Aquibium oceanicum: one gene and its partner. Each later gene encodes a partner of the first gene's protein in a complex. Links are inferred from orthologs where the notes say so. Each region holds a gene or a part of one and is shown on either strand. Other genes may lie near its edges.

Evidence for each region. The genes of interacting proteins can lie anywhere in the genome.
Region 2: the proteins of BSQ44_RS13280 (region 1) and dnaN are in contact, whole or in part, in a solved structure (PDB 1OK7), measured with the Escherichia coli proteins. The link is inferred for Aquibium oceanicum from one-to-one orthologs.

Annotation. Positions count from the first base shown.
Region 1 is NZ_CP018171.1:2,694,622-2,702,358, reverse strand. What follows is about bases 1-2,835. They hold BSQ44_RS13280 (DNA polymerase IV), read left to right. Parts: upstream 1-669; coding sequence 670-2,001; downstream 2,002-2,835. Other genes in these bases: aztA (zinc ABC transporter ATP-binding protein AztA), read left to right, coding at 2,112-2,835; BSQ44_RS13285 (GNAT family N-acetyltransferase), read right to left, coding at 10-603. Outside these bases: more of aztA, read left to right, coding at 2,836-2,936; zinc ABC transporter permease AztB, read left to right, coding at 2,945-3,808; BSQ44_RS13265 (ABC transporter permease), read right to left, coding at 3,811-5,019; BSQ44_RS13260 (ABC transporter ATP-binding protein), read right to left, coding at 5,019-5,720; BSQ44_RS13255 (efflux RND transporter periplasmic adaptor subunit), read right to left, coding at 5,720-7,030; BSQ44_RS13250 (PhzF family phenazine biosynthesis protein), read left to right, coding at 7,200-7,737. UniProt on the Escherichia coli protein: Poorly processive, error-prone DNA polymerase involved in translesion repair and untargeted mutagenesis. Copies undamaged DNA at stalled replication forks, which arise in vivo from mismatched or misaligned primer ends.
Region 2 is NZ_CP018171.1:623,252-628,669, reverse strand. What follows is about bases 2,563-5,352. They hold dnaN (DNA polymerase III subunit beta), read left to right. Parts: upstream 2,563-3,293; coding sequence 3,294-4,412; downstream 4,413-5,352. Other genes in these bases: recF (DNA replication/repair protein RecF), read left to right, coding at 4,465-5,352; dnaA (chromosomal replication initiator protein DnaA), read left to right, coding at 2,563-3,102. Outside these bases: BSQ44_RS03165 (MmcB family DNA repair protein), read left to right, coding at 1-165; rpsT (30S ribosomal protein S20), read left to right, coding at 462-728; more of dnaA, read left to right, coding at 1,546-2,562; more of recF, read left to right, coding at 5,353-5,418. UniProt on the Escherichia coli protein: Confers DNA tethering and processivity to DNA polymerases and other proteins. Acts as a clamp, forming a ring around DNA (a reaction catalyzed by the clamp-loading complex) which diffuses in an ATP-independent manner freely and bidirectionally along dsDNA.

The sequences.
Region 1 (7,737 bases):
AGCCGGTTCCTACAGGACCAGTCGCATCAGCGGACGGCCGGGCTTGCGGCCGGCGACCTTCTCGAACCCGGCCTTCTCGAACACGCGCGTGGAACCGACGAAAAGGCCGATGGAGCGTGAGCTCTTCGACTGGTCCATTGGGCAGGCGTCGAGGACCCGCGCGCCGTTGTCGCGGGCATAGCGGATGCCTTCGGAAACCAGTCGGTGGCTCAGCCCCTGCCCGCGCGCTTTCGACCGGACGAAGAAGCACGAGATCGCCCACGCGCCGGGGTCGGATATCTCTGAGGGGTCGAGCGGCGCCGATACGCGGCCGGCATTGTTCCACTCGGGCACGTCGGCGCGCGGGCCGATCTGCATCCAGCCGAGCGCGCGGTCGCCATCGAAGGCGAGGAGGCCCGGTGGCGGTCCGGCCTCGACCCGGTTCATCAGATGCGCCTTGTTGGATTCGCGATTGTTCTCGCGCCGCTTCGCGGGCGGCAGGCGGAAGTGGGTGCACCAGCAGCCGTAGCAGGCACCCTGCGGCCCGAACAGCTCTTCGAGCGCCGGCCACAGCTCGGGCGTCAGCGGCCGCACGACCGGCGAGCGGCTTTCAACAACGGACATGACATCTCCTTCCCGGTTGCCTTGCCCCGGCGGGGTGCCTCGACTATCATGCGGTTTGTTCCCTTTATGTTCGCAGCCATGGCGCCCGCTGTCAACAATCCTCTTGCCGGTTTCTGCCGCGATTGCCTGGCGCGCCAGCCGGGGATTTCCGCGCGCCGATGCGAGGCTTGCGGCAGCCCTCGACTGGCGCGCCACGCAGAGCTCTACCGGCTTTCGCTCGCTCATATCGACTGCGACGCCTTCTATGCCGCGGTGGAAAAGCGGGACCGGCCGGAGCTGCGCGACAAGCCCGTCATCATCGGCGGCGGCAAGCGCGGCGTGGTCTCGACCGCCTGCTACATCGCGCGGATCAACGGGGTGCGGTCGGCAATGCCGATGTTCAAGGCGCTCGCCGCCTGTCCCGAGGCGGTGGTGATCAAGCCGGACATGGAGAAGTACGCAAGGGTCGGACGGCAGGTGCGCGAGATGATGCAGGCGCTGACGCCACTGGTGGAGCCGATCTCGATCGACGAGGCCTTTCTCGACCTCGCCGGCACCGAAAAGCTGCACGGCATGCCGCCCGCGCTGGTGCTCGCCCGCTTCGCGCGCAATCTAGAGAAGGAAGTCGGGATCTCGGCCTCGGTAGGTCTCTCCTACTGTAAGTTCCTCGCCAAGATCGCCTCGGACATGCAGAAGCCGCGCGGCTTTGCCGTCATCGGCGAAGAGGAGGCCGTCTCCTTCCTCGCCGACAAGCCGGTGACGCTGATCTGGGGCGTCGGCAAGGCCTTCGACGAGGTGCTGGAACGCGACGGCATCCGCACGGTCGGGCAGCTCCAGAAGATGGAGCGCGGCGACCTGATGAAGCGCTACGGCACCATGGGCGAGCGGCTCTACCACCTGTCGCGCGGCATGGACGAGCGGCGCGTGCATGCCGACCACGAGGCCAAGAGCGTCTCGGCCGAGACGACCTTCGACACCGACCTCGCCTCGCCGGAGGATCTGGTGCCGGTGCTGCGGGCGCTGTCCGAGAAAGTTTCCTCGCGGCTGAAGAAGGCCGGGATCGCGGGGCGCACGGTGGTGCTGAAGCTGAAGACGAGCGACTTCAAGATACGCACGCGCAACCGGCAGCTCGCCGATCCTACGCGCCTCGCCGACCGGATCTTCTCCACCGGCCTCGAACTCCTGCGCAAGGAGACCGACGGCACCCGTTACCGGCTCATCGGCATTGGCGTCGGCGACCTGTCGGACGCAGCCAGGGCCGATCCGCCGGACCTCGTCGACCTGCAATCGCGCAAGCGCGCACTGGCCGAAGGCGCGATCGACAATCTGCGCGACAAGTTCGGCCGGAGCGCGGTCGAAACCGGCTACACCTTCGGCAAGGGCCGCAACGCGCGACCGCAGCGCGACGGCGATTCCTGACGGGCGAAGCGTTCGCCCGCCATAGCACGACCACCGGTTCGCGTTGACGGATGTAATAACATCACATATCGAGACGCGGTCGCCGCCCGTTCCGGCGCTATGGACCGTCCATGACCGAACCCGCCCTCGCCTTCGCCGACCTGACGCTCGGCTACAACCGGCATCCGGCCGTGCATCATCTCGATGGTGCGGTGGCGCGCGGATCCCTAACGGCGATCGTCGGGCCGAACGGCTCGGGCAAGTCCACGCTGATGAAGGGCATCGTCGGCGTGCTGCCGCCGATGGACGGAGCGGTACGCCTGCCGGAAGGCACCCGGCTTGCCTATCTGCCGCAGCAGAGCGAGATCGACCGCTCTTTTCCGGCTCGCGTCATCGATCTGGTGCGGCTGGGGCTGTGGCGGCGGCGCGGGCTGCTCGGGCGTTACACGGCCGAAGACCATCAAAGGTGCGCTGCCGCTCTTACGGCCGTCGGGCTGACGGGGTTCGAGGAGCGGCCGATCGACACGCTGTCCGGCGGGCAGTTGCAGCGCGCCCTCTTCGCCCGCGTTCTGGTGCAGGACGCCGACGTCATCCTGCTGGATGAGCCGTTCAACGCGATCGATTCCCAGACGGTCGGCGACCTTCTCGCCTTGATCGGCCGCTGGCACGGCGAAGGGCGCACGGTTCTCGTGGTCGTCCACGACCTCGATCTCGTGCGCCGGCATTTCCCTCAGACACTGATCCTCGCGCGCGGGCTCGTCGCCTGGGGCCGGACGCAGGATGTTCTCCTGCCCGAAAACCTTTCGCGCGCCCGCAGCTTTGACGAAGCCTGGAGCGAGGACGCCCCGTGGTGCGAGGCGGAGGAGGAGCATGTCCACGCCGACGGCATCCCGAACGGCCATCATGCACATCACGACCACGCCGGCGACGCCGCCAGGCGCCGTGGCGTCCTGTGAGCGGCGGCATGTACCAGGCGCTCATCTCACCGTTCGTCGAGTTCTCGTTCATGCAGCGCGCCTTGCTCGGGTCGCTGCTCTTGTCCGTCTCGTCCTGCCCGGTCGGCGTGTTCCTGATGCTGCGCCGCATGAGCCTGGCCGGCGACGCCATGGCGCATGCGATCCTGCCGGGTGCGGCGATCGGCTTCCTGCTGTTCGGGCTGGAGATCGTGCCGATGACCGTCGGCGGACTGATCGCCGGCGTCGTCGTGGCACTCGGTGCGGGTGCGGTCTCGCGCTTCACGCTGCAGAAGGAGGATGCCTCGATGGCCGCCTTCTACCTGATATCGCTGGCACTCGGCGTGCTGATCGTCTCCATGCGCGGCTCCAGCGTCGACCTGATGCAGGTGCTGTTCGGCACCGTGCTGGCGCTGAACGACGAGGCGCTGACTCTAATCGGATCGATCTGCGCAGTCACGCTGATCACCCTCTTCATCGTCTGGCGCGGCCTCATCGCCGAGTGCCTGGACCCCCTCTTCCTGCGCTCGGTGAGCCGCATCGGCACGCCGGTCCACTTCGCCTTCCTGGGGCTCGTTGTGCTCAACCTCGTCGGCGGGTTCCAGGCGCTGGGAACGCTGCTTTCGGTCGGGCTGATGATGCTGCCCGCGGCGGCGGCACGGTTCTGGTCGATCCGGGTCGGACCGATGTGCCTGCTGGCGGTCGGGATCGGCATGATCTCCAGCGTCGCGGGGCTGCTGCTTTCCTATCACTTCGCGCTGCCGTCGGGTCCGGCGATCATCCTGTCGGCGGGCGCGATCTATCTGGCGTCGATCCTGTTCGGCAGCCGCGGCGTACTGGCCGTGCGCGTGCGGCACCGCCACCGTACCGCCTGAACTTACTCGTGCCGGAGCGCGTCGATCGGATCGAGCCGGGCGCCGCGCAGCGCGGGGAAGAAGCCGAACACCATTCCGATCAGCGCCGAGAAGCCGAAGGCGAGGAGCACGATCAGCATCGAGGGGCTGAACGGCAGGCCGAGAAGCTGCGAGACGGCGCCGGCGATGCCCAGCCCGAGCGCGATACCCGATAGCCCGCCGATCGCCGACAGCACCGTCGCCTCGACCAGGAACTGCAGCAAGATGTGCTTCTCGTGCGCACCAATCGCCAGCCGGATACCGATCTCGCGGGTTCGCTCCGTAACCGAAACCAGCATGATGTTCATGATACCGATGCCGCCGACGAGCAGGCTGACGCCCGCGACGGCACCCAGCATGCCGGTCATGGTCGTCGTCGTGCTGGCCATGGCGTCGGCGATCTGGGTCATGTCGCGCACGGAAAAATCGTCGTCCGCGTCGGGCGCGATGCGCCGGCTCTCGCGCAGCAGGTCTTCCACGTTCGCCTGGATGGTCGAGGTGGGGATGCCGTCGCGTCCGGCGACGTAGATGGTCTCGATGTCGCGGTCGCCGGCGATCCGCCGCTGGAAGGCAGCCAGCGGCATCATGACGAGGTTGTCCTGGTCCTGCCCGAAGCCGGAAAAGCCCTTCGATTCCAGGAGGCCGATGACCTTGCAGCTCATCTGCTTGACGCGGATGGTCGTGCCGGTCGGGTCTCCGGGGCCGAAGAACTGGTCGCTGACCGTTTTGCCGATCACGCACACGCTGGCGCCCGAGCGTACCTCCGATTCGTTGAAGGGGCGCCCGTAGAGCAGCGACCAGTCGCGCGCGTCGAAATAGTGCGTGTCGGTGCCGGTGACCGCAGTCATGATGCTCTCCGTGCCGAAGACGGCGCGGCTCATCGACTGCGAGGCCGCGGAGACCGCCTGGCTGCCCTCCAGCTTGGTGGCGAGGATGGTGTAGTCCTTCTCCGAGAGAGGACGCGCCGTGACGCGCGGGCCGCCTGGGCCGCCGCCCCCGCCGGAACGCACCACCAGAAGGTTCGAGCCGAGCTTGGAGATGTCGGCCTTGACCTTCTCGGTCGTGCCAGAGCCGATGGTGATCATGGCAATGACCGCCGCCACGCCGATGACGATACCGAGCAGCGTCAGGAAGGAGCGCAGCGCGTTGCGGCGCACCGAGATCAGGGCGAGGCGAACCGTTTCCCAGACCATCACGCCATCTCCTCGACGCGGCTGTCGGCGGCTATCCGGCCGTCGACGAACTTCACTACTCGCTCGGCGTAGGTGGCGATGTCGGATTCGTGCGTGACCATGACGATGGTCAGGTTCTTCTCGTGGTTCAGCTCGGTCAGAAGCTCCATGATCTCGTGGCTGCGGGCGGTGTCGAGGTTTCCGGTCGGCTCGTCGGCCACGAGCAGCGTCGGTTCGGACACGATCGCCCGCGCGATCGCCACGCGCTGCTGCTGGCCGCCGGAGAGTTCCGCGGGCGTGTGGTTCTCGCGTCCTTCGAGCCCGACCCGGCCGAGGGCGGCGAGCGCTCTGCCCCGCCGCTCGCGCGCGGGCACGCCGCGATAGACGAGCGGCAGTTCGACGTTTTCGACCGCGGTGGTGCGTGCAAGCAGGTTGTAGCCCTGGAAGACGAAGCCGATGTAGAGGTTGCGCAGTATGGCGCGGCGGCCCCGATCGAGCCGCCCCGCGTCCACCCCGTCGAAGGCGTAGATGCCGCGCGTCGGCGTGTCGAGGCAGCCGATGATGTTCATCGCCGTCGACTTGCCCGATCCGGACGGCCCCATGATGGCGACGAAATCACCGCGCTCGATGGCGAGGTCCACGCCGGCCAGCGCATGCACCTGCGCCTCGCCGTGGCCATAGGTCTTCCAGACGTCCGTGAAGGTCAGAAGCGGCCTCGACATCAGCGTCGCGCCCGCGCGCCGGGCTGACCGGTGCCGGTGACCACGAGGTCGCCTTCCTCGAGGCCGGAGAGGATCTCAGTGTTCTCGCCGTCGGTCGAGCCGGTGCGCACGCTGGTCGCCGTCGGCTGCCCGTCGCGCAGCACGTAGAGCGTGCGCGAACCATCGGCCGCGACGGTAGACTGGCGCCGTTCGAAGATGCGGCTCATGCGGCGTCCGCCGAAGAGGTCCTGCAGGCCGAAGCCTCCCGAATCGCGCTCGATCGCAGGCGGCCGGAACCGGAAGGCGGCGCTCGGCACGAGAACGACGTCGTTGGCCTCGCGCGTCACGACCGACACGGTCGCCGTCATGCCCGGCCGCAACGCTAGGTCGGAATTGTCGACCGCCAGCCTGGCGTCATAGGTCACGACGCCCTCGGTGGTGACCGAGGCGAAGGAGATGTCGGAGATCGTCGCGTCGAAGCGGCGGTTCGGAAATGCATCGACGGTGAAGCGGGCGTCCTGGCCCTTGGCGACGGCGCCGATGTCGGCCTCGTCGATCGCCGCCTCCACGATCATGGTCTCGAGGTTTTCAGCGATGACGAAAAGCACGGGCGCCGATAGCGACGAGGCCACGGTCTGTCCGGGATCGACGTCCCGGGTCAGGACGATGCCGTCGATGGGCGCGTAGATGGTGCTCTTGGCGAGGTCGGCGCGCTGAAGCTTCAGATCCGCCGCGGCGATGGCGACGTTGGCCTGAGCGGTCGCGACGGCGCTGTTGGCACGATCGCGGGAGGCGACCGCGCCTTCCAGCGCCTGTTCGGTGACCATGCCGCGTCCGGACAGGCTCTGGGTGCGCGCCAGCGTCTGTTCCGTCTCCTTCAGCGTCGTCCGCGCCTCGTTGAGCTTCGCCTCGGCGGCCTGCAGGGAGGCCTCGGCGCGCTCGACCTGGGCGGAGAGACGCGTCGTGTCGAGTTCGGCCAGGACGTCGCCCTTTGCGACCGTCTGGTTCTCCCGGACCGGCACGGCGCGTACGACGCCGGAAAGCTCGCTGGAAACGTCGACCTGTGTAAGCGGCTGAAGGGTACCGGTGGCGGTGATCTCGACGGTCAGATCGCCGCGCGCGGCGGGCACCGTCTGATAGGCCACGACGTCTCCAGAACCGCTCGACGCGGACCACCACGCGTAGGCCCCGGCCGCCGCCACGAAAAGGAGGAGGACGAGCCATACCCAGCGCCGGCCGCGACGGCGCGTGCCGCCGGCCATGCCGAGCGCGTCCTCGATCGATTGTGTCGGGGTCTCGGCCGGCTTCGGCCGCTCGACGATCTGGTCCATGCCGAACCCTCTCCGGTTTCCAGTGCCGATCGCGGCGTGGCGTTCGCGAACGGACAGTCTGGCATGTCACCTTCAGGCCACAGATTGGGCCAGTGCGCGGATATTACAAATTAATTTTTGCTCATCTTTGCGCTATGTCACGCAGGCCCAAGCAAAAGGAGATCTGCTGATGACGCCGCGCCGGTACCAGATCTACGACGTCTTCACGGATCGCGCGCTCGCCGGCAATCCGCTGGCGATCGTCCACGATGCCGAAGGCCTTTCCGCCGAGGCCATGCAGGCGATCGCCGCCGAATTCAATCTCTCCGAGACCGTCTTCGTCGCGCCTCCGTCCCATCCGGTCCATACCGCCGCCATCCGCATCTTCACGCCACGCTCGGAATTGCCCTTCGCCGGGCACCCGACGGTGGGCACCGCGATCGCGCTGTTCGAACGGGACGGAATGCAGGAGAGGACCGGCGGGACGGCGATCCTGGTGCTGGAGGAAAAGGTCGGCCCGGTGCGCTGTGCCGTCACTCGGACGGACGGGGCAACGGCCTTCGCTGAGTTCGACCTGCCGCGCTTGCCGGAGCCTGTGGCGCTCTCTGCCGAGCCCGAGCTCATCGCCGCAGCGCTCGGCCTTGATCCCGACGACATCGGCTTCGAGAATCACCGGCCCGCGGCATGGTCTGCGGGCGTACCCTTCGTGGCGGTACCCGTCAGCGGGC
Region 2 (5,418 bases), 2.1 Mb from region 1 along the record:
GACGGCTACGGCGCGGAAGTGGTCCGCGACGCTCCCGAACACCGGCTGGCGCCGGCCACCCGCAAGTCCCTCCTGATGCGGTTCGCTCGCGCCGGCGCGGCGCGGCTGCTTGCCGCCGAGATGGCCGGCGTTTCGGTGCCCTCCATCGAAGGCGAGAGCGATTGACGGCTGCGGTCGCTGGCGAACTCATATAATAAAAGTCGTCACCGCTCCCCGGAGCGAGGAGCATTCCGTCGCCTCATCGGAGCCTCGTCGGTGAGACTCCCGGCACGATCGACCGTCCGTTGGTAGGACTCGATCGGGCCCGTGAAACTCTCGTATTTCACCGCCGGAAGGCGTTGACGCATCGCCGAAGCTCGACTATAAGCCCGCACGACTGAGGCGGCCCATCCGGCCGCCCGTTTGTTTTCGCGCCTGCCGGCATCGGAGTGGCGCGACCCTGGCAAAACGAGAGAGGCACCATGGCCAATACGAGCTCGGCCAAGAAGGCTACGCGCAAGATCGCCCGCCGGACCGAAATGAACAAGAACCGCCGTTCGCGCGTGCGCACCTTCGTGCGCAAGGTCGAGGAAGCAATCGCTTCCGGAGACAAGACGGCGGCCGAGACGGCTTTCAGGGACGCTCAGCCGGAGCTGATGCGCGCCGCGACGAAGGGCGTCCTGCACAGGAACACCGCCTCGCGGAAAGTGTCCCGTCTGGCACAGCGCGTGAAGGCTCTCGGCGCCTGACGCAACGTCATACGGCTAAGCAATTCTTGATGAAGCCCGGCGGCAACGCCGGGCTTTTCGTTTGCCTCCAATGGCTTGCCCATGGCATCATAGTGCATTGCGAAAAACGGGACGCTTTTCGTTTGCCGGCATAACCGTCCTGCAGACCGGCGTGGGGAAACGGACCCTTGCAACCGCAAAGCGGCGCTCACGATTTCTGGAGCAAAAACAACAGCTTGCGCGGGGATGTCCACAGCTTGTTCATCAGCAGCCTCACGCTAGCGTGAATTAATTATGTCAAGCAGAAAATTATCATTTCTTTAATAGCCGCTTACGCAAAATGCCCGGTTTCGGAACAGTTTGATTCACAAAGCAATTATCCGAACGGTTGAGTTCAGGGCTCCGATTTCAACCTCTCGGCTACGCCATATCCGTAAAAAACCGATGAAGCGGCCTTGCCTCTCGGAAGCGCATTTTCTAAGGTCTAAGCATCAAACGGGACAGGGCTGCGGCCCTTAATACCCAGGAAAATTCGAACCGCTCACACGCCGGATTGAAACCGGTGAGCGCTAGAGTTTTGCCCGTTTGAGGCGGCGGTCAGCGTCGTGTCCAGCGTAAGGTGAGGACGTGTGTCTCCTGGCGTATGCGCCAGGGCGGGGTCCTTGCGCTGTCCGAAAACTGGGGACCAAGGCGCGTGAGCGCCTGGAGTGGGACGTGCCGTCCCGAATGGGGCGGCAGGAAATGGGGACGTGTAGCGAGGAGTGCGGCCTGCGGCCGCCTGATAAAATCGAGGACGTTCGCGACCGTTCCGTTGCGAGCGAGAGGGCAGCTTTGATCAATGAAAAGGAACGAGGACATGTACGGCGGAATTGAAACGGGGGCACAGGCGGGGCTTCCTTTCATTGTCAACAACGGCGGAGAAGGCACGATGCGCGGCGGAGCTTCGGAAGCAGACTCCATCTTTGACAAGTTGCGGGCTCAGTTGCAGGCGCGCCTCGGCGCGGACGTCTATTCGAGCTGGTTCGGACGCATGAAGCTTGCGGAAGCTTCGCGCGGCGTTGTCAGGCTATCGGTACCCACGGCGTTCCTGCGCTCCTGGATCAACAATCACTATCTGTCCCTCATCACCGAGCTCTGGAAGAAGGAACAGCCCGAGATCCTGCGGCTTGAAATCGTCGTCCGTACCGCTGCCAGGTCGACCCGCGGACTGATCGAGGCCGAGCCGGCCCCGGCCAAGCCGGCCACGCGCAATCCCCAGACGGCATTGGGCAACGGTGTCCTGGCGGCACCGAAGCAGGCGCAGCCCCGCGCCCCGATAAAAGACAACGCCCCTCGGCAGAGCATCCTCGGGTCGCCGCTGGACGGACGCTACACGTTCGACAGTTTCGTGGACGGTCCCTCGAACCGCGTGGCCTTCGCCGCCGCGCGGACGGTGGCGGAGAATGCATCCACCTCGATCCGCTTCAATCCGCTCTTCATCCACGCCTCCGTGGGGCTCGGCAAGACGCACCTGCTCCAGGCGATCGCCGCCGAGTCGCTGGCGCGGCGCCCCGGCTCGCGTGTCGTCTACCTGACGGCGGAGTACTTCATGTGGCGTTTCGCCACCGCGATCCGCGACAACAATGCCCTGACGCTGAAGGAACAGCTTCGCGACATCGACCTGCTCATCATCGACGACATGCAGTTCCTGCAGGGCAAGTCGATCCAGCACGAGTTCTGCCATCTCATCAACATGCTGCTCGACAGCGCCAAACAGGTCGTGGTCGCTGCCGACCGTCCCGCGTCTGATCTGGAATCGCTGGAACCGCGCGTCCGGTCGCGTCTGCAGGGCGGGGTCTCGCTCGAAATGTCGGCGCCGGACATGGCCATGCGCCTGTCCATGCTGAAGCAGCGTCTGGAAGCGGCCCGCTCGGAAGACCAGTCGCTGGCAATTCCCGACGAGATCCTGGAGCACGTCGCTCGCACCGTCACCGGCAGCGGCCGCGAACTCGAGGGCGCCTTCAACCAGTTGCTGTTTCGGCAGTCGTTCGAACCACAGCTGACGATCGACCGCATCGACGAACTGCTCGGCCACATGTTCCGGTCGGGCGAACCGAAGCGGGTGCGGATCGAGGATATCCAGCGCATCGTGGCGCGCCACTACAACGTATCCAAGACCGAGCTGCTCTCGAACCGGCGCACCCGCACGATCGTCAAGCCGCGTCAGGTGGCGATGTATCTGTCGAAGGTGATGACCCCGCGCTCCCTTCCCGAGATCGGGCGGCGGTTCGGCGGACGCGACCATACGACCGTGCTGCATGCGGTGCGAAAGATCGAAGGTCTCTCGGGCACCGACGAGAAGCTGGAGCAGGAACTGGAGCTGCTGCGCAGGCTCATAAACGACCAGGCGGCCTGACCGGTCGCGCGGGGCGGCGGACCGGGGCGCTTTTCCCCCGGGAATGCCCGCGCGAAGGGGGCGTAGCCCTCGCGCGGGCTTGCCTTTGCCGCGCTTTTCCTGTCATTTTGCCCCTCGTTGTCGGCCCGTTTCGGGCCGTTCGTTTCTGCGCTTCGCGCTCGAAGCATCCCTGATCACGAGACCGGTCCGTCATGCGCGTCACACTCGAACGTTCCAACCTGCTCAAGTCGCTCAACCACGTGCATCGCGTGGTCGAACGGCGCAACACGATCCCGATCCTGTCGAACGTGCTGCTGAAGGCCGACGGCGCGGTCCTGGAGCTGAAGGCGACCGATCTCGATCTCGAGGTGACGGAGGCGACGCCCGCGCAGATCGAACAGGCGGGAGCGACGACGGTCCCTGCGCATCTGCTCTACGACATCGTGCGCAAGCTGCCGGACGGTGCCGAGGTGATGCTGAAGACCGATCCGGAAGGCCACTCCATGTCGGTGATCTCGGGCCGGTCGAGCTTCAAGCTGCAGTGCCTGCCGCAGTCCGACTTCCCGGAACTGACCGCGGGCTCCTTCTCCCACATCTTCCGCCTCGAGGCGCCGGCCCTGAAGGGCCTGATCGACAAGACCCAGTTCGCGATCTCGACCGAGGAGACCCGCTACTATCTCAACGGCATCTTCCTGCACACGCACGAGAGCGGCGGGAAGCTCATGCTGCGTTCCGTCGCGACGGACGGCCACCGACTGGCGCGCGCCGAGATCGAGGCGCCTGCCGGTTCGGAAGGCATGCCGGGCATCATCATCCCGCGCAAGACGGTCAGCGAACTCCAGAAACTCGTCGACAATCCGGACGTGAAGGTGGTCGTGGAGCTGTCCGACACCAAGATCCGGCTGACCATCGGCAGCGTCGTACTCACCTCGAAGCTCATCGACGGCACCTTCCCGGATTACCAGCGGGTCATCCCGTCGGGCAACGACAAGAAGCTCGTGATCGATCGCCAGAGCTTCGCGGCGGCCGTCGACCGCGTCTCCACCATCTCCTCCGAGCGCGGCCGCGCGGTCAAGCTGTCGATCGCCGACGGCCAGGTCACACTGACGGTCAACAATCCCGATTCCGGCAGCGCGGTCGAGGAAATCGCGGCCGACTACGATTCCGATCCCGTCGAGATCGGCTTCAATGCGCGTTATCTCCTCGACGTGGCGGCGCAACTCAACGGATCGGAGGCGCAATTCATGCTCGCCGATGCCGGCTCTCCGACGCTCATCACCGATCTCGCGGATGAACAGGCGCTCTACGTCCTGATGCCGATGCGCGTCTGAGGCGGTGGCCGACGAGGATCGCGAAGCCGCCGGCCGGCCTCGCCGGGCCGCGATCGGCCGGCTCAAGCTGACGAACTTTCGCAACTACGCCAGCCTCGCCGCCGATTTCGCTCCGGGCGCCGTCGTGCTGTCGGGCGAAAACGGCGCGGGCAAGACCAATCTCCTGGAAGCGATCTCCCTGCTTTCGCCCGGCCGCGGGCTTCGCCGGGCACCCTATGCGGACCTGGTTCGCGAGGCCGCTCCCGGGGGCTTCGCCATCCATGCGCGGATCGAAGGTCCGTCGGGCGAGGCCGAAATCGGCACCGGCGCGGGCGAAATCGCAGCCGAGGGGGACGGGGGGCGCAAGGTCCGCATCAACGGCGCGACCGCACGATCGGCCGACGAGATGCTGGAATGGCTGCGCGTGATGTGGCTGACGCCGGCTATGGACGGGCTCTTCACCGGTCCGGCCTCCGACCGCAGGCGCTTCCTCGACAGGCTCGTGCTGACCATCGACCCCGCCCATGGCCGCCGCGCGCTCGACTACGAGAAGGCGATGCGCGGGCGCAACCGCCTGCTGGCGGAGGGATCAAGAAACGAAGCCTGGTTCGAGGCCATCGAGGCGCAGATGGCGGAGACCGGCGCCGCCATCGCCGCGGCACGCTTCGAGATGGTGCGGCTGCTCAAGGCCATGATCGAGCGGGCGCCCGACACCGGTCCTTTCCCGAAGGCCGACCTGGCGCTTTCCGGCCCCCTGGAGGAAGCGCTTGCCGCGAGCGCGTCTCTCGACGCCGAGGAAGACTTTCGCCGCCGCCTGGCGGAGGGACGCGAACGCGACCGCGCCGCCGGCCGCACGCTCGAAGGTCCGCACCGCTCAGACCTCCTCGCCCGCCACCGCCCCAAGGACATGCCCGCCGAGCTCTGCTCCACCGGCGAGCAGAAGGCGCTGCTGGTCGGGCTCGTGCTGTCGCATGCGCGGCTGACCGGCGAGATCGCGGGGATGGCGCCGGTGCTCCTGCTCGACGAG